DNA from 2 places in the Hymenobacter terrigena genome. Region 2 is predicted to be linked to the other one. Evidence: riboswitches for the same ligand, from Rfam matches in the RefSeq annotation. Region 2 holds a riboswitch; the other holds the start of a gene.
The links. Region 2 has a riboswitch for cobalamin ahead of ACYU7Q_RS20725 (TonB-dependent receptor plug domain-containing protein). Riboswitches for the same ligand answer to the same signal wherever they lie in the genome.
Positions count from the first base shown of each region.

Region 1 (8,766 bases), on a different contig from region 2:
GATGGCAACCTTTCACGCCTTGCTCGATGCCGGCATTCAGGTGAAAATCAACGCCGTGGTAATGGACGGCCAGAACATCGACGACCTCATTCCACTCGCCGGCCTCAGCCGCGACCTGCCCGTGGACGTGCGCTTCATCGAAGAAATGCCCTTCAACGGCGGCAGCCACGAAGCCGGCCCCGCCTCCCTGCCCTGGAACCACGTCCGCATCCGCCAGCACCTGGAGGACCATTTTGGCGCGCTCACGCCGGTAAGCATGGCGGCCGGCGCTACTGCCTCGGAATACACCATAGCGGGGCACCGGGGCACAGTGGGCATCATCGCGGCCTACTCGCGCACCTTCTGCGGCACCTGCAACCGCCTGCGCCTCACCGCCGAGGGCGGCATCAAAACCTGCCTCTACGACCAGGGCGTGCTCGATACCCGCGCCCTGCTGCGCGGCGGCAAATCGGATGAGGAAATTGTAGCGGCGCTGTCGGCCGCTTTCCGCCACCGGGCCGCCAATGGCTTCGAGGCCGAGCGGCAGCGGCCCTTGCACCAGCTTAGTTTCGAGAGCATGGCCACGATTGGGGGTTAGCCGGATGGGAAGAACTGGGTCAGGCGGAAACAGCTAGCGGCTACCGGCCGATTGATGCCGCGCCAATTCCCCGGCCCAGGCCGGTGCAAAGCGTCGTTGCACGTAGCGCGGCACCGGTTGGCCCTGTTCGAGTCGATGCACTACCGCCTCTTCGTGGGCGTGGTTGAACCGCACCCAATCAATAATACTCATAGCAAGGCCGGCGGAACTGGCACTGATGCCCAGTGCCGCAATTGGCTTACGAAGTCCTTCACCTGAATTTATGTGCGAGGCATTGGTGCCGAGTAAGAAAACAAAGAGCGCCGTGCTGAACTGCTCGGTTTTCCGGCAGTGGTGAAACAGGTGCCGGAGTACGGCTACGCTATCGGCACGGGAGGCCGTCGTCAGGTGCTGGTCGGGGCTGCTTTGCGCAAAAACCGGACTAAAGCCAAAGAGCAGCACCAAGCCAGCTAGCAGAAGTGTTTTCATGCGGGATGAGGGTTGAGCGTAGTTGATTATAAAGGTGTTGAACGACAAACCAAGATGCAATCTCCAAAGTGAATCTCTTGTGAAATTCAAGTGCTTGGTGCCGGCTGCTCCCTTCGGGGCGGGGCTGGCACGGCCCGAAGGGAGCCCTAACGGTATCGCCGACACCCCGCAGCCCTGCCCGGAACAGACGAAAGTATTGAAGTTGCATTTACTCCGGTGGGATGGCTATTGGATGCGTGAGGCATAATTATGGTAATCAGGGAGTTTTGCTTTGTCGTTAGGGCGTAATGAAGGTGGAAACGTTTGTTGACGGAGAAGTACTGCTTTTGCAAACCGGGCAACTTCGCGGCGCTGGCCGGCGTTGGCAAAGCTTGTAATTTGCCGAAACCGGAACCCCGGTGCCGGCTGATTGCCGACTAGTTTTTGGATTATGGACATGATTTCGCTGCCGCCGGCCGCCGGCTATATTTCTCGCAAAACCCACCGCCTGGCCGTGGGGGCGCTGTTTTTTCTGTTGGGTTTGTGCTTTGCCAGCTGGGCCTCGCGCATTCCGAGCGTGCAGCAAAAGATGGGCATTTCGGAAGCCGCGCTGGGCGGCGTGCTGCTGACCATTCCGCTGGGGCAATTGCTGTCGCTGCCATTGGCAGGGTGGCTGGTGGCCAAGTATGGCAGCCGCCGGGTGGTGCTGTGGGCGGTGGCGCTCTACGCCACCGCCCTGCTGGGGCTGGGCTGGGCCAGCAGCCTCTGGCAGCTGCTCCCGTGTCTGATTATATTCGGCGTGGGCGGCAACCTCACCAATATTTCGGTGAACACCCAGGCTGTGGGCGTGGAGCGGCTGTATCAGCACAAGCCCATTATGGCTTCGTTTCACGGGTTGTGGAGCCTGGCGGGGTTTGTGGCGGCGGCCGTGGGCTCGTTCATGATTGGACACGCGGTGCCGCCGGGCATCCATTTCATTTTCATTTCCCTGTTTATCCTGACCGGGTTGGCCGTGAGCGCGGGCTCCACCGTGCGCGAAGATTCGGGCGTCGACCCCGACCAGCCCATCTTCGTGAAGCCCGACAAGGAATTGCTGGGGCTGGGGGCCATTGCCTTTTGTGCGCTCATCTGCGAGGGGGCCATGTTCGACTGGAGCGGGGTGTATTTCAGGAAAGTCATTCAGGCCGATAAGGACTGGGTGGGGGCGGGCTACACGGCTTTTATGAGTACGATGGCGGCCGGGCGTTTCGGGGCCGACTGGCTGGCGCACCGCCTCGGTTCGAAACGCGTGATTCAGCTTAGCGGCCTGCTCACCGCTACTGGCCTGAGCATTGCCGTGGCCTGGCCCATGCTGCCCACGGCAATGCTGGGGTTTCTGCTGGTGGGGTTTGGCACGTCGGCGGTGGTGCCGCTGGTGTACTCAGCGGCGGGGAAATCCACGCATATGTCGGCCGGGATGGCGCTGGCGGCGGTGTCCACCATTGGCTTCTTCGGGTTTCTGCTGGGGCCGCCGATTATTGGCTTCATCGCCGGGGCCACGAGTTTGCGGGTGTCGTTTGCGCTGATTGCCGTTATGGGGTTGTGCGTGTCGGCGGTGGCAAGCCGGGTGCGGGTGTAAGTTTTAGGGGAGTGGTAAGCTAGGAGTAAGCAGAGGAAAACAGAACGTCATGCAGAGCGCAGCGAAGCATCTTTACTGCAGCAGTAATCCTAACATTTGGGTTAGTTATTCGGTAAAGATGCTTCGCTGCGCTCTGCATGACGTGCCATGTAAAAACCGCTCAACCCAAAAACCACCAAATGGAAAACCCCACCGCCACCAAATACACCTGGGATGCCATGCCCGTCGAACAGGTGACCGACCAGCTCTCGCGTCGCCTCATCACCGGCGACAAGATGATGCTGGCCCACGTCTACCTCAAAAAAGGCTGCATCGTGCCCCTGCACCAGCACCACAACGAGCAGATTACCTACATTCTGGAAGGTGCGCTGCGCTTCTGGATTGGCTCCGAAGACGCCGAGCCCATCGTGGTGGGTGTGGGCGAGGTGCTGCACATTCCGTCCAACGTCTGGCATAAGGCCGAGGCCATTGAGGACACGCTTGACGTGGACATTTTCAGCCCGCCCCGCCAGGACTGGTTGGATAAATCGGATGACTACCTGCGCCTGAAATAGCCTGATTATGGACCTCGGACTGAAAGGAAAAGTGGCGCTGGTGGCCGCCGCCAGCCAGGGCCTGGGCCGCGCCGTGGCCGAAGAGCTGGCCGCCGAAGGCGCGTCGCTCATCCTCTGCGCCCGCCACGACGCGGCCCTGCAGGAAACGTGCGCCGCCATCGAAAGAACCTACGGCACGCCCGTGCTGGGCTTGGCCACCGACGTGGCCGACCCCGCCGCCGTGGCCCGCCTCGTAGAAGCCGGCCAGGCCCGCTTCGGCCGCATCGACATTCTGGTGACCAATGCCGGCGGCCCGCCCGCCGGCACCTTCGATACTTTGAGCACCGACCAGTGGCAGGCCGCCACCAGCCTGCTGCTCACCAGCGTGGTGGAGCTGACCCGCGCCGTGCTGCCCGGCATGAAAGCGCAGGGCTGGGGCCGCATCCTCAACATCACGTCCATTTCGGTGAAACAGCCGGTGGCCAACCTGATGCTCTCCAACAGCCTGCGGGCGGCCGTGACGGGCATGGCCCGCACCCTGGCCACCGAAGTAGCCGCCCAGGGCATCACCGTCAACAACATTCTGCCCGGCTACACCCGCACCGAGCGCGTGGTGGGCCTGGCCGATGCTACCGCTGCCCGCGAAGGCATCTCGTCGGCCGAAGCCACGGCGCGCTGGGAGGCTGAAATCCCCATGCGCCGGCTGGGCGAGCCGCGCGAGTTTGCAGCGCTGGCGGCGTTTCTGTGCTCGGAGCGGGCCAGCTACATCACGGGCACTTCGATACCGGTGGATGGCGGCTGGATTCGCTCCCTGCTGTAGCGTGGACGCTGTGAGTCCGCGCCCTCCAAGTCCAAGCAAACAGCCTGCGGTTCTTTTCCTATAAGCGCGGACTTGCAGAGTCCACGCTACAAGTCACTATGGCCTCTTGCCTGAAGCCTCAATCCTTCCTGTTTTGACCGAGCTCCTCACCCACCGCCAGAAGATGCTCACCTTCGCCGGCATCCTGCTGGCCATGTTTCTGGGCTCGCTCGACCAGACCATTGTGAGCACGGCCCTGCCGCGCATCGTGGCCGATTTGCACGGGCTCGACCGGTTTACGTGGGTGGCCACGGCCTACCTGGTGGCCAGTACGGCGCTGGTGCCTATTTATGGTAAGCTGGCCGATATGTACTCGCGGCGCATCATTGAGATTGTGGCCGTGAGCGTGTTTTTGGTCGGCTCGGGCTTGTGCGGGCTGGCGGGCGAGTTCGGGACGCTGCCCGTGCTGGGCGACGGCATGACGCAGCTGGTGGCGTTTCGGGCCATTCAGGGATTTGGCGGCGCGGGGCTGTTTGCGATGGCCTTCATCATCATTGCCGACTTGTTTGCGCCGGCCGAGCGGGGGCGCTACCAGGGCTTTACGGGGGCGGTGTTCGGCACGTCGTCGGTGCTGGGGCCGCTGCTGGGCGGGTTTCTCACGGATAAGGGCACCGACCTCATTCCCGGCGTGGCGGGCTGGCGGCTGGTGTTCTACGTGAACCTGCCGCTGGGTGCGCTGGCCCTCTGGTTCATCATCACCCAAATGCCGCCGCTGCGCCCGCGCACCGCACCCAAGCCGTTCGATTTTGTCTCGGCCGCGCTGCTGATGGCCGGGCTGGGGCCGCTGGTGGTGGCCCTGCAGCTCAATCGGGCGCTCTACCCGTGGTCGGGCGCGCTCACGCTGGGGCTGCTGGCCGGGGCGGCGGTGGCCCTGGCGCTGTTTGTGGTGCGCAGCCTGCGGCACGAGAATCCCATTCTCAACTTTGGCCTGTTCAAAAATCCGGTGTTCCGCACGGCCAATGCGGCGCTGTTCTGCATGGGCGGGGCTTTTCTGGGCGTCATCATTTTCGAGCCGCTCTTTATGGTGAACGTGCTGGGCGAGTCGGCCACGCGGGCCGGGGCCAGCCTCATGCCGCTGTCGCTGGGCGTGGTTACGGGCTCAATGCTGGCTGGCCAGATGGTGTCGCGCTTCGGCCACTACAAGCGCTGGATGCTGGGCGGCCTCTCCTTGCTGCTCGTGGGCCTCACGCTGCTGGCCACCATGCCGCCCACGGTGCAGTATTATCAGGTGCTCATTTACCTGGCGGTGTGCGGCCTGGGCCTTGGGCCCACCATGCCGCTCTACACCCTGGCCGTGCAAAATGCTACCGAACCCTCGCTGATGGGCCAGGCTACTTCGGCCAGCCAGTTTTTCCGGCAGATTGGTGGTGCGCTGGCCGCTTCGGCCCTGGGTGCCGTACTCACCTTTACGTTGGCTCACAGCTTGCCCGCCGCCGCGCAAACTACCACTACGGCCCACCCAGCCGTGGCAGCGGAAGGACCGGCCGTGCCCGCCACCACTGCCGGCGCGGCCGACCCAGCGGTGCGGGCCGCCTTCGCCACGGCCATCCGACGGGTGTATATGGTGGATATTCTGCTCGTCGTGGGCGGCTTTCTGCTCACGCTGCTGGTGCCGGAGCTGCCGCTGCGCAAGGCCAATGAAAAGGTGCCGGTGATGGCAGAGTAGGGGCGGGGTCGTACCTTCGCCGCGTTGGTTCTCGGTTTGATTTCCTTCAATCAGCGGACGGTTTTTAGTCCTGGTTTCGGCCAGGGTAAAGATTAAAAGGGAATCGGGTGCAACTCCCGAACAGACGCGCTACTGTGAGTTTCCCGGCCCCGATGGGCCGGAGCCGGTGGCCCCATTGCAAGCCCATTGGTCCGCGGAAAGCGGGCTGAGAAGGGCGGGGCCGGCCCGAAACAAGTCAGGAGACCTGCCGGCCGCCGAGTGATGCTGCCCCCGCGCTTTGGGGCTGGCATCGGCGGTGCCGTGCCGCTGCGCCTGGGGCGCGGCCGGGGCGTGGTGTGGCCGGTGGCTGGCTTTTCTAAAACGGGGCTTGAATGCAAACGGAGGCCGTTTATCACCTCTTATCCCCCTGCCCATGCTTCTTGCCGACCGCATTGCCCGCGCCGAAACGCGCATTTTCAAAGCCGTATTTCCCAACACCACCAACCACTACGATACCCTGTTCGGGGGCACCACGCTGCTGCTCATGGACGAGGTGGCCTTCATCGCCGCCACCCGCTTCTCGCGCCTGAAAATGGTGACGGTGTCCTCCGAGCGGGTCGATTTCACGCACCCCATTCCCGGCGGCTCGCTGGTGGAGCTGGTGGCCAACATCGAGCACGTGGGCCGCACCAGCCTCAAAGTGCGCGTGGAGCTATTCGTGGAGCAGATGTACTCGGAAGACCGTCACAAGGCCGTCACCGGCCTCTTCACCTTCGTGGCCGTTGATGAGCACAAACGGCCCGTCCGCATTCTGGCCGAAGAACCACCGTTGCCAACGATGGTAACGCCACCTTTGACCTCGTAGCAGGCCCTGCCAACGTTGGTAAGGCAGGGGCGGGGGCAGTCGGTGGCTTAGTGCTTTCCCAACCCTACCCAGCCGCGCTGCATGGCGTAGTAGATGGCCGTGCCCACAACCAAACCCACCAGGTAGCCATACGGCAGCCCGGCGCAGAGCAGGCCCACCAGCAACGACACCAGCAAGTCGGCCCGGCTGCCGCTCACATCGCGCAGCAGCGTGGCCAACGACAGCGCCTCAAACAGCAGCAGAACGCCCAGCACCGGCAGAGGGAAAATCTGCACCACCTCGGCAAAGCCCTGGCTGAAAAACAACCCCATCACCAGAAAAATACTGCCGTAAATGACCACCGAACCGCCCGTGCGCGCCCCAAACGCATAGTGCCCCACCATCCCGCCCGAGCCGTGACACACCGGAAACCCCCCGAAAAATGGGTTCACCAAATTCATCAAAGCATAAGTGAAGCTGATTTTTTTGATGGTGAGCGGCTCGCGCTCGGGGAATAAATCGTGCGCCACCTGCTTGGTTGCCAGGATGGAATTGCCGAGCGAAAGCGGAATCTGGGGCAGCGCCAGCAGCACCGCGCCGGTCAGGATATCGGCCGACTGCGGCAGGTACCAGGCGGGCAGGTGCAGGCCCACGGCCCGCTGCGCCGTGGCCAAATCGAGCTTGAACACCAGCGCATACGCCACGCCCAGGGCAATGACGATGAGCGCTGCCGGCCAGCGCCGGTTGCCAAACAGCACCACCGTCACGGCAAAGGCCGCCGCCGCCAGCGCGTAGCCCGCCGCGCCATCGGCCCCCACGTACTTGGTGAGGGCCAGCGTGGCCAGCTGCAAGGCCAGCCCAAACTGAATGCCGCGCACCACGGCCTTGGGCACCAGCCGCGCCAGCCCATCAATCAGCCCGGTTATCGACAGGAAAAACATGCTGATGCCAATGGCCAGCCCCCCGCCAAAAATGACGCGCCCCGGGATTTTTTGGGCGATGACCAGCGCCGCGAAGGCCTTGAGCGGCTGCACCGGCATGGGCATGCGGTACCACAGCCCAGTAAATACCTGCATCAGCCCGAACAGAATGAGCACGCTCGCGCTGTCGATGCCCGACGCGGCAATGACCCCGATGAGCAGCGGCAGGTCGGTGCCGAGGTCGCCGAACGCGCCGGCCAGCTCGTTGCGGTCGAAGCGGATGGGCGGGCGCGTGGGGGTGAGCGGTGAAAGTGTGGGCTGCATAAGGGCAAAGGTCGGGAGGTAGCGTGGACTCTGCGAGTCCGCGCCGGTGCGCACCGTTCAACGGCATCAGGCAAGCGCGGACTCGCAGAGTCTACGCTACAGGCTACTCGGCGGCCTTTTCGGCTACTTCGCCCAAGTACTCACCGCTAGTCAAATCCCGCCGGAACCGCAGCGGCCGCAGCCGTTTGCCCAGCGCTTCCACGGCCATTTCGTGGTCGAGGGCGTCTTCGGTATGGGCCAGGAAAATAGTGGCTACGCCGTTGCCGATGAAGTTGGTGATGGAGCGGGCTTCCGACATAAACCTGTCCACGCCCAGCAGCAGGGCCAGGCCCTCCACCGGAATCACCTTCATGGCCGTGAGCGTGCTGGCCAGCACCACAAAGCCGCTGCCCGCTACGCCCGCCGCGCCCTTGCTGGTCACCATAAGAATGCCCATCATCGTCAGAATCTGCGCGCCCGAAAGCTCGATGTGAAATACCTGGGCCAGAAACAGGGTCGAAAGTGACAGGTAAATCGTGGTGCCGTCGAGGTTGAAGGAATAGCCCGTGGGCACCACCAGCCCCACCACCGGCTGCGCACAGCCCATGCCCTCCAGCTTTTCCATGAGGCCCGGCAGGCCGGCTTCGGAAGAAGAAGTGCCGAGCACAATCAGCAATTCGGCCTTGATGTATTTCAGAAACGACCACATCCCGATATGGCAGTAGCGCAGAATGGCCCCGAGCACCAGAAAAACGAACAAGCCCATGGTCAGATAAACCGTCACCATGAGCTTGCCCAGCGGCAGCAGCGTGGCAATGCCGTACTTCCCAATTGTGAAAGCCATGCCGCCAAATGCCCCAATTGGGGCCAGCATCATCACCAGGTGCAGCCCCCGGAAAACGTATTTCGAGCATTCCTTCAGGAAGTGAATGATGGGCCGGCGGCCGCCGTATTTGCTCAGCACAATGCCCAGGATGATGGCCACGATGAGCACCTGCAAGGTCAGGTTATCGGCCAGAA
Region 1 covers NZ_BAAHBU010000002.1:1,117,718-1,126,483, reverse strand. The annotation lists gene moaA (GTP 3',8-cyclase MoaA) at 1-577, shown strand, start outside; gene ACYU7Q_RS11565 (hypothetical protein) at 611-1,093, opposite strand; gene ACYU7Q_RS11560 (MFS transporter) at 1,476-2,642, shown strand; gene ACYU7Q_RS11555 (cupin domain-containing protein) at 2,822-3,196, shown strand; gene ACYU7Q_RS11550 (SDR family oxidoreductase) at 3,204-3,995, shown strand; gene ACYU7Q_RS11545 (MDR family MFS transporter) at 4,129-5,700, shown strand; cobalamin riboswitch at 5,742-5,966, shown strand; gene ACYU7Q_RS11540 (acyl-CoA thioesterase) at 6,113-6,544, shown strand; gene ACYU7Q_RS11535 (putative sulfate/molybdate transporter) at 6,592-7,767, opposite strand; gene ACYU7Q_RS11530 (cation:dicarboxylate symporter family transporter) at 7,871-8,766, opposite strand, start outside.
Region 1: another riboswitch for cobalamin. It lies ahead of ACYU7Q_RS11540 (acyl-CoA thioesterase); the one in region 2 lies ahead of ACYU7Q_RS20725 (TonB-dependent receptor plug domain-containing protein).

Region 2 (8,766 bases):
CGCCTCGGGCCAAAATTCGACCCTGACCGGCACGCTGGCCGGCCAGATTGTGATGGAAGGCTTCCTCGATTTGAAGCTGAAACCCTGGGTGCGGCGGCTCATTACACGGCTTATTGCCGTGATACCGGCCCTGATAGTGGCTCTGCTCTACGGCGAGAAGGGAACAGGGCAGCTGCTGGTGCTCAGCCAGGTAATTCTGTCGTTTCAGCTCAGCTTCGCGGTGGTGCCGCTGGTGCTGTTCACCAGTAGCAAGGCCAAAATGGGCGTGTTTGTGAATCGGCCGTGGGTGAAAATCGTGGCTTGGGTAGTGTCGGGTATCATCATCATTCTCAACGTGTTTTTGCTCTGGCAAACCTTCTTTGCCTGATAATTTCTACTGGTCCCGCTGGCCGCAGCTTGCACGTGAACGCGTGAGTGGCGAGCCAGTGGGTGAGGCGGGTGAATAACTCGCCGTTGTAGTCCATCCCTCATTCCAATCAGCATTGGGCTTCACCGTTAGCATCCGCACATTCTGCGGCGCAGAATTCTTGTGCCCATTTATATCGAATAAAATATCTATGAAAATACTATTGAAATTGATTTTTTTAATGCCGCAATTGGCTTTTGCTCAGGCGTCTAGCATTGGTGGTGTAGTGCATGGTGCTACTCGCCAGCCGGTGCCATTTGCCAGCGTGGCCGTGGTGGGCACCACGCTGGGGGCCGTAGCCGACGCGGCGGGCCATTACGAGCTAACCGGCGTGCCGGCTGGGGCGGTGCGCCTGCGGGCCAGCGCCGTGGGCTTCGCCGCATGGGAACAGCGCGCCGAGGTAACTGCCGGCCAGCCCCAGACGGTTGATTTCCTGCTGCAAGCCACCGCCGCCGACCTAGGCGAAGTGGTGGTGACGGGCGTGAGCCGGGCCACCGAAATTCGGCGCAGCCCCGTGCCCATTGCCACGCTCAGCCGCCGCGAAATCAACCTCAATGCCAATACGAATGTGATTGACGCGGCCGTGCGGGGCATTCCGGGGCTGAGCGCCGTGACTACCGGCCCCAACGTTTCTAAGCCGTTCATCCGGGGGCTGGGCTACAACCGCGTGCTGACCCTCTACAACGGCCTGCGCCAGGAAGGCCAGCAGTGGGGCGACGAGCACGGCGTGGAAGTAGACGGCTACGACATCGAGCGCGTGGAAGTGGTGAAAGGCCCCGCCAGCCTGCTCTACGGCTCTGATGCCGTAGCCGGCGTAGTCAATTTGCTACCCGCTTTGCCATCCGGTCCTGAGGGCCGGCTGCGCGGCGAAGTTCTCAATGAGTACCAATCCAACAACGGCTTAGTGGGGAATTCGCTGGGACTGAACTACCAGAAACACGGTTTCCAGACCAGCTTCCGGGCCAGCCACCGCCTGGCGCGCGACTACCGCAACCGCGTGGATGGCCAAGTGTACAACACCGGTTTTCGGGAGCTGACGCTGACCGGGATGGCCGGCGTGAGTAAGCATTGGGGCAGCTCGCACTGGTACCTCACGCTCTACGACAACCAGCAGGAAATCCCGGATGGCAGCCGCGACTCGCTCAGCCGCCGCTTCACCCGCCAGGTGGCCGAAAGCGGGCTGGATGACATCAAAAACCGGCCGTTGGTGAGCGACGACGAGTTGGGGTCCTACGCCATCAGCCCGCTGCACCAGCGCATCCGGCACTACCGGGTATTCACCAAAACGCAAGTTCATTTGGGCGGCGGCGAGTTGCACCTGTTGCTGGGGGCGCAGCAAAACACGCGGGAGGAATTCAACCACCCCACCGCGCCCGGCCAGCCCGGCCTAGCCCTGCGCCTAACCACCTACACCTACGATGTGCGCTACCACCTGCCCGACTGGCAGGGCCTGCAAATCAGCCTCGGCAGCAACGGCATGGGCCAACTGAACCGCCACCAGAACGCCACCGATTTCCCCATTCCCGACTACAACCTGGTGGACGCGGGCGGCTTCCTGCTGCTGAAAAAGCCTCTGGGCAAGCTGGAGCTAAGCGGCGGCCTGCGCTACGATACCCGCCTCGTAACCTGGAATGACTTTTATATCGCCCCCAACGCGGCCACGGGTTTTGCGGACGCGGCCGAGCCCGGCGCGGTAGGAGCGGAGCTGCCGTTTCCGGCATTTCGGCAGCGATACCAGGGCGTGTCGGCTAGTGCGGGGGCGAGCTATGTGGCTACCGAACAGCTCACGCTCCGCGCCAACCTGGCCCGGGGCTACCGCGCCCCGAACATCCCCGAAATCGGCTCCAACGGCCTCGACCCCGGCGCGCACATTGTGTACCTCGGCAACCGCAGTTTCCGGCCCGAGTTCAGCTGGCAGCAGGACGTGGGCATGCTCTGGCACCAAACCACGCTGGATGCCTCGGTAGAGGTGTTCCACAACTACGTGCAGAATTTCATTTACCAGGGTCGTTTGCTGAACGAGGCCGGGCAGCCGGTCGTCATCGTGCCCGGCAACACCACCTACCAGTTCCAGCAGTCGGCCGCCCGGCTCTTCGGCTTGGAGGCCACCCTTAACTGGCGGCCCGCCGCCCTGCCGTGGCTGGCGCTCAACAACAGCGTGGCCTTCGTGAGCGGGCAGAATGCCGATGCCAGTCTGCTGGAGCGCCAGGGCGAAGCCGCGCGCTACCTTCCGCTCATCCCGCCGCTACGGGCCCGCTCCGAAGTGCGCGCTACGCTGCCCAGCGGCCAGGGCCGCCTCACGGGCACCTATTTCCGGGCCACCGTAGATGGCAGCGCCAGTCAAAAGCATTTCTACGCCCTCGACAACACCGAAACTGCCACCGCCGGCTACGCCCTGCTGGGCCTGGGGGCCGGCACCACCCTGGCTACCCCAGGCGGCCGGCCGGTGGTGCAGCTCATCGTGCAGGTTGATAACGTGTTTGATGTCGCCTATCAGGCCCACCTCAACCGGTTGAAATACTTCGAATACTACGCTGCCGCGCCCAACGGCCGCTCGGGCATCTACAACCCCGGCCGGAACGTGGGCGTGAAAGTGGTGGTGCCGTTCTAAATTAACCTTGATGTAAGACGACTGTTCAGATGGAAACAGCGTATGCGGGGCTCTCTTTCTCTTTGTGCTATGCTTCGTTTAGGTACGCTTTGTTTGTTTTTAATGATGCTAATGCACTCGGCCGTCGCACAGCAGGGCGTTGAAAACGACACGTTTCATATTGATAAACATCAATTTAACCTGTTCAATCCTACGCCGCGCAAATACATGCGCCCCATGGTGCCCGACCGGCCCGGCATTACCGAAAGTCCGTATTCGGTCGATGCGGGCCACTTTCAGTACGAAACCGATGCCCTGCGCCTGCTCACGCGCCGCGAGGGCACGGCCTACGGGCACGACTGGTACATCAACCACGCCCTGGCGAAAATTGGCCTCACCGACCGGACGGATTTACAAGTGGGCCTCGATTCCTACACCGATACCCGCAACTACGACGACGCCGACCCCGGCCAGACGGCCGTATTCCGCGGCCTCGGCGACCTGAACCTGCGCCTGAAGCACACGCTGGTGGGCGACGACGACAGCCGCTGGGCCCTGGGCCTGATTGGCTACGTGACCCTGCCCACCGGCGGCCCGCGCGGCGACGGGGCCGTGGAGTACGGGGCCGTGCTGCCCGTGGTGTACCAGCTCACTAAGCCCTGGAGCATTGGCGGGCAGGTGGCTACGCAGGTGTACTGGGACCGCGAAACCCACTCACACTACCTGCAGCTCACGCCCACGTTCACCACTGACTATCAGTTTACCAAGCTCTTTCAGGCCTTTGTGGAGCTGGTGGGCTACCGCGACGTGCGCCAGTCCTCGTGGCTGAGCTCCATCAACACCGGGGCACAGCTCGACGTGAGCGACAACGTACAGCTCGATTTCGGTACCCATCTGCCCATCACCAATTCCGTGGACCGTGAATATTTCATCGGCATGAGCTTCCGGCGCTAAGGCTTGCGCCCTGCTAAGCGTCCTTCCCGTACCTTTGCGCCGTCAAGGTGCCAGACCCCAATCGCGGGGCGCGGCTGAAAAGGGAATTCGGTTCAATGCCGGAGCTGTCCCCGCAACTGTACGCTTCACATCGGGGCGGGCCACGAATGCCACTGTTTGTCGGTTGATTATCAACTGACTGAATGGGAAGGCGGCCCGCTCGGCGGAGCAAGCCAGGAAACCTGCCCGGACATTCACAGGTTCAGCATTCGCGGAGGACGAATGGAGAAAGAGAACAGCTGGCTCGTCTTAGTGGGCCGGATTTTAACTGTTTTTCGGCCTCGGTCTGGCGCTGGTTGGCTTCTAAAAAGGAGACGGCTGCCGGCAGATTTTGAATCGAATTTTCCTGACCGAAAATTTGATTCCAATGCGTTGTTTGCTTGCTGACTGGGGCCTGACGCGCTGTGCGCGCCTGCTGAGCGGCAGCCTGCTCTGCGTTTTGCCCCAGCTGGCCACCGCCCAGGGCCGGCCCGATACGCTCACCGGCCGCGTCCACACGCTGGCCGAGGTGACGGTAGCGGCCGAGCGCACCAGCCGCTACGCCCTGGGCACCACCCGCTACGCCCTCGATTCAGCCGCGCTCAGCCAGTTCCGGGGCGCTACCCTGGCCGAGGCGCTGGCGGCCCGCACGCCCATTTATTTTAAGAACTACGGGCCGGGGCAGCTGGCTTCCGTTAGCATTCGCGGCACCACGGCGCGGCACACGGCCGTGCTCTGGAACGGGTTCAATATCAATTTTTCTTCGCTGGGCGAGGCTGATTTTTCGCTGCTGCCGGTGGGCGGCAATACCCAGGTGCAGGTGCAGGCCGGGCCGGGTAGCGCCCTCTACGGCACCGGGGCCGTGGGCGGAGCCGTGCTGCTGAGCGGCCAGCCGGCCTTCGGGGGCGGGCTGCGGGGCAGCGTGCAGGCCGATGCCGGCAGTTTTGAGCTGGGGGCGGGCACGGCCGAAGCCAGCTACGGCACCGCGCGGGTGGCCGTGCGCACCACCGCGCTCTACCGCACCGCCCAGAACGACTTTCCGCTCCCCGAAAGCTACACCGGCACGCCGGGCCTGCGCCAGCAAAACGCTGCTTTCAACCAGTGGAACGTGACCCAGGATGTGCGTTTGCGGATAGGAGAGGGCGGCCAACTCACGGCCGCCGCCTGGCTCAGCCGGGCCGACCGCCAGATTCAGGCTGTGCTGGGCCTGGCCAACCGCCACGGCCGTGAACTGGACCGGAGCACCCGCCTGCTCACCGAATACCGCCAGCAACTTGGCCGCTACGAAGGCCTGGTGCGCGTGGCCTACGTGCAGGACGGTATCCGCTACGGCGATGACACCCTGGAGCCGCAGGACTCTGACCTGCGCACCACCCAGGCCCAGACCGAGCACACCCTTACCTTCGGCCCCCGCGCCAGCCTGCGCCTGGGCGCCGAGGCCCAGCATTTCGCCGCCACCGTGGAGGGCTATGCCTCGCCCATCACCGAAAACCGCTTTGCCGCCTTTGGCCTGCTGCGCTACGACCCGCGCCCCGAACTGCGCTTCAACCTAAACGTGCGCCAAGCCGCCGTGCCCAACCAACAGCCGCCCCTTGCGCCCGCAGCGGGCCTGGAGTGGGACCTGTACCGGCGGGCCGCCCCGCTGGCTGGCCAGAACCCCGTGCGCCTGCTCACCCTCAAAGCCAGCGCGGCCCGCAGCTACCGCGCCGCCACCCTCAACGAGCGGTACTGGCCCACCGGCAACCCCAATATCCTGCCCGAAACCGGCTGGGGCTACGAAGCCGGCCTGCAGTACGAAGCCGACCTCACCCGCCGCTGGCACTGGCGCACCGAGCTCACGGCCTACCGCCAACTGGTGGATAACTGGGTGCAGTGGGTGCCCACGGCCATTGGCTTTTCGCCGCTCAACCTGCGCCTGGTGCGCACTCAGGGCCTGGAAGTGGCCACCAGCCTGCAGCGCCAGCAGGGCACTTGGCAAACGGCTTTCCGGGCTACGTATGCTTTCACCCAGGCCCGCAAGCAGCAGGGCTACGCCGCCGATGCCGAGCCCATCGGCAACCAGCTGGCTTATGTGCCGCTGCACGCCGCCACTGCCAGCGCCGAGGCCACTTGGCGCGGCCATTGGCTGCTGAACGCCACCGCCAACGCCAGCAGCTACCGCTACACTACGCCCGGTGCTGCCGACTTCCTGCCCGCCTACCTGCTGGTGCAGGCCGGTGCGGGCCGGCACTTCGACCAGGGCCCGGCCCGCTTCACGCTGCTGGTGCAGGGCTACAACCTGACCAACGCCCGCTATCAAACCTACCTCAACCACGCCATGCCGCCCCGCTCCTTCATGCTGAGCCTACGGGTAGCGAAGCGCTAGGATTTTCGTTACATCAACCTCTTTTTTTCTAACCCGTTTTCGATGAAATACCCCACTACTTCTCCGCGCTTGCTGGCTGTTGCGCTGGCCGCCTTTGCCCTCACCACGGCCTGCGACCCGAAGAAAAATGAGACGCCCGCGCCCGCCGTCACCGTCACCAATTCGGTGTATGTGGTGAACGAAGGCAATTCCAACGGCGCGGTGAGCCTGTTCGACAAGGCTACGAAACGTGTGCAACTTGACCGGTTTGCCGATGCCAACAGCGGCCGCCAGCTGGGAGCCATTCTGCAGTCGATGACCGTGGTGGGCGATAATGCCTACCTGATTGGCAACGGCACCGATGCCATTCAGGTGGTGAAGCTGGCCGATTTTAAAGCCCTGAGCACCATCACTGGACTTTCGCAGCCGCGCTACCTGGTGGCCGCTTCTGCTGACAAGGCTTACCTGACGGAGTGGCTGGGCCGCTACCCCAACTACACCGGCCGCGTATCGGTGATTGATTTGAAGACCAACGCCGTAACCAAGCAGATAGCCGTGGGCAACGCCCCCGACGAGATGCTGCTCGCGGATGGCAAGCTGTACGTAACCGCCACCTACGGCAACGCCCTCACGGTCATCAACACCAGCACCGATGCCGTGGAAAGCACCATTGCCATGCCCGACGGCCCCAAAAACATTCTGCGCGACGGCAGCGGCAACATCTGGGTGCTGTGCAGCAAGTACAACTCCGGCACCGCGCCGGCCACCGACTACCTCGTGCGCTTTGCGCCGGGCAGCACCGCAGCCGCCCAGCAAACGCGCATTGCCTTCCCCAATTCCTACACCAACGGCAACCTGCGTACCAACGCCGACGGCTCCAAAATCTACGTTTCGCTGGGCTCGGGCACTTACGTGCTGGACAAAGCCGCCACTGCGCTGCCGGCCACGCCGCTCATTCGCCGCAATTTCTACGGCCTGGGCATCGACCCGCAGGACAACACCATTTACGGCGGCACGGGCTTCACAGGCAGCGACAAAGTCATTCGATACACGGTGGCCGGCGTACCCATCGACAGCTTCAGCGTGGTGACCGGCCCCAACGGGTTTGTGTTCCGCTAAGCCACGGTTTTCATCCTCCTTCTCCTTCTGCAAAATCGGAAAAGGCCCGCCCCGGAAGGAGCGGGCCTTTTTGTGGGCCTTGTGGTAAAACCGAAAAGCCGAAACCTAGTCGGCGATGCCGTCGTGGTTGCGGTCTTTGGCTTCGCCGGCGGCTTTGTAGAGGTCTTTGCCGGTCACGCGGTGCGTGGTGTCGCGGGAGAGGCCGGCCGTGGCCGAGTCGCCGTTGGCTACGCCGTCGGTGCCGGCAGCGGGGCCTTTTTTGGTGTAGCCGCGCTCCACGTTGGTGTCGCCTTCTTTGGTGCCCGAGCTGCAGGCGCTAAAGGTGGCGGTGAGGGCGCAGGCCACGGCGAGGGGGCGGAGGAAGTTTTTCAGAGACATGAAAGAGCGAAGGTGAGGAGTAAATAACAAGCGATGCCGCAAGGTAGAAAAATAACCGACCCGCGCGCAACCCGAACCACTGGGCGCGGGTACGGTTGTACCGGCGCGGGCCGGGCCAAGGTTGCCCAAAGCCGCGCGTTCCCGCTTCAATTTTCTTTATTCGCCTGATGTCCAATTCGCTTTCTGCTTCGTTGCCCGCGCCCGGGCCAACCTACACTTACCCGGAGTTCCGGGCGCTGATGGGCACGCTGGCCACCGCCGGCCGCACCACTGGCCCCGAGCAGTTGCCGGGCCTCATCCGCTACACCGCCCAGAACCAGCAGCACCTCGACACCGCCTACGCCCGGCCCTTGCTGCCGGCGCTGGTCGAAAAGCTCCGGCAGCTGCCCCGCCCCGAGCACTGGCTGGTGCTGGGCGAAACCTGGTGCGGCGACACCGCCCACTCCCTGCCCATCCTGGCCCACCTGGCCGAAGAAAGCCAGGGCCTCATCGCCTTGCACGTAGCCCTCCGCTCTGAGCATCCCGAGCTCATGGCCACCCACCAGACCGACGGCAAAAACAGCATCCCCAAGCTCATTCGCTACGACGCGGCCACCGGCGCCGAGCTGGGCACCTGGGGCCCACGTCCGGCCGAGGCCCAGCTGCTGAGCCACCAGCTGCACGCCGATAAAACTTTGCATACCAACCAGGTAGTAAAAGGCATGAATATGTGGTACGAGGCTGATAATGGCCAGTCCATGCAGCACGAGCTGCTGGCGCTATTGAGCTAAGATTGGGGTTGAATCAAAATTTCCCCTATTTTCACCTTCCTAATTCCCGATTATATGCCCTTACCGCTGCGCCATCGCCTTCAGAAACACGTTGCCGCCTGGCCCTGGCGGCGGATGGGCGTGCTGGCCGGCGTCAGCCTGTTGCTGGCACTAATGCTGGTGGGGTATTTGTTTGGCATAAGTGACC
Region 2 covers NZ_BAAHBU010000005.1:368,629-377,394, forward strand. The annotation lists gene ACYU7Q_RS20710 (divalent metal cation transporter) at 1-367, shown strand, start outside; gene ACYU7Q_RS20715 (TonB-dependent receptor) at 588-3,017, shown strand; gene ACYU7Q_RS20720 (transporter) at 3,120-3,950, shown strand; cobalamin riboswitch at 3,979-4,193, shown strand; gene ACYU7Q_RS20725 (TonB-dependent receptor plug domain-containing protein) at 4,357-6,333, shown strand; gene ACYU7Q_RS20730 (DUF5074 domain-containing protein) at 6,376-7,431, shown strand; gene ACYU7Q_RS20735 (hypothetical protein) at 7,537-7,809, opposite strand; gene ACYU7Q_RS20740 (thioredoxin family protein) at 7,977-8,579, shown strand; gene ACYU7Q_RS20745 (hypothetical protein) at 8,634-8,766, shown strand, end outside.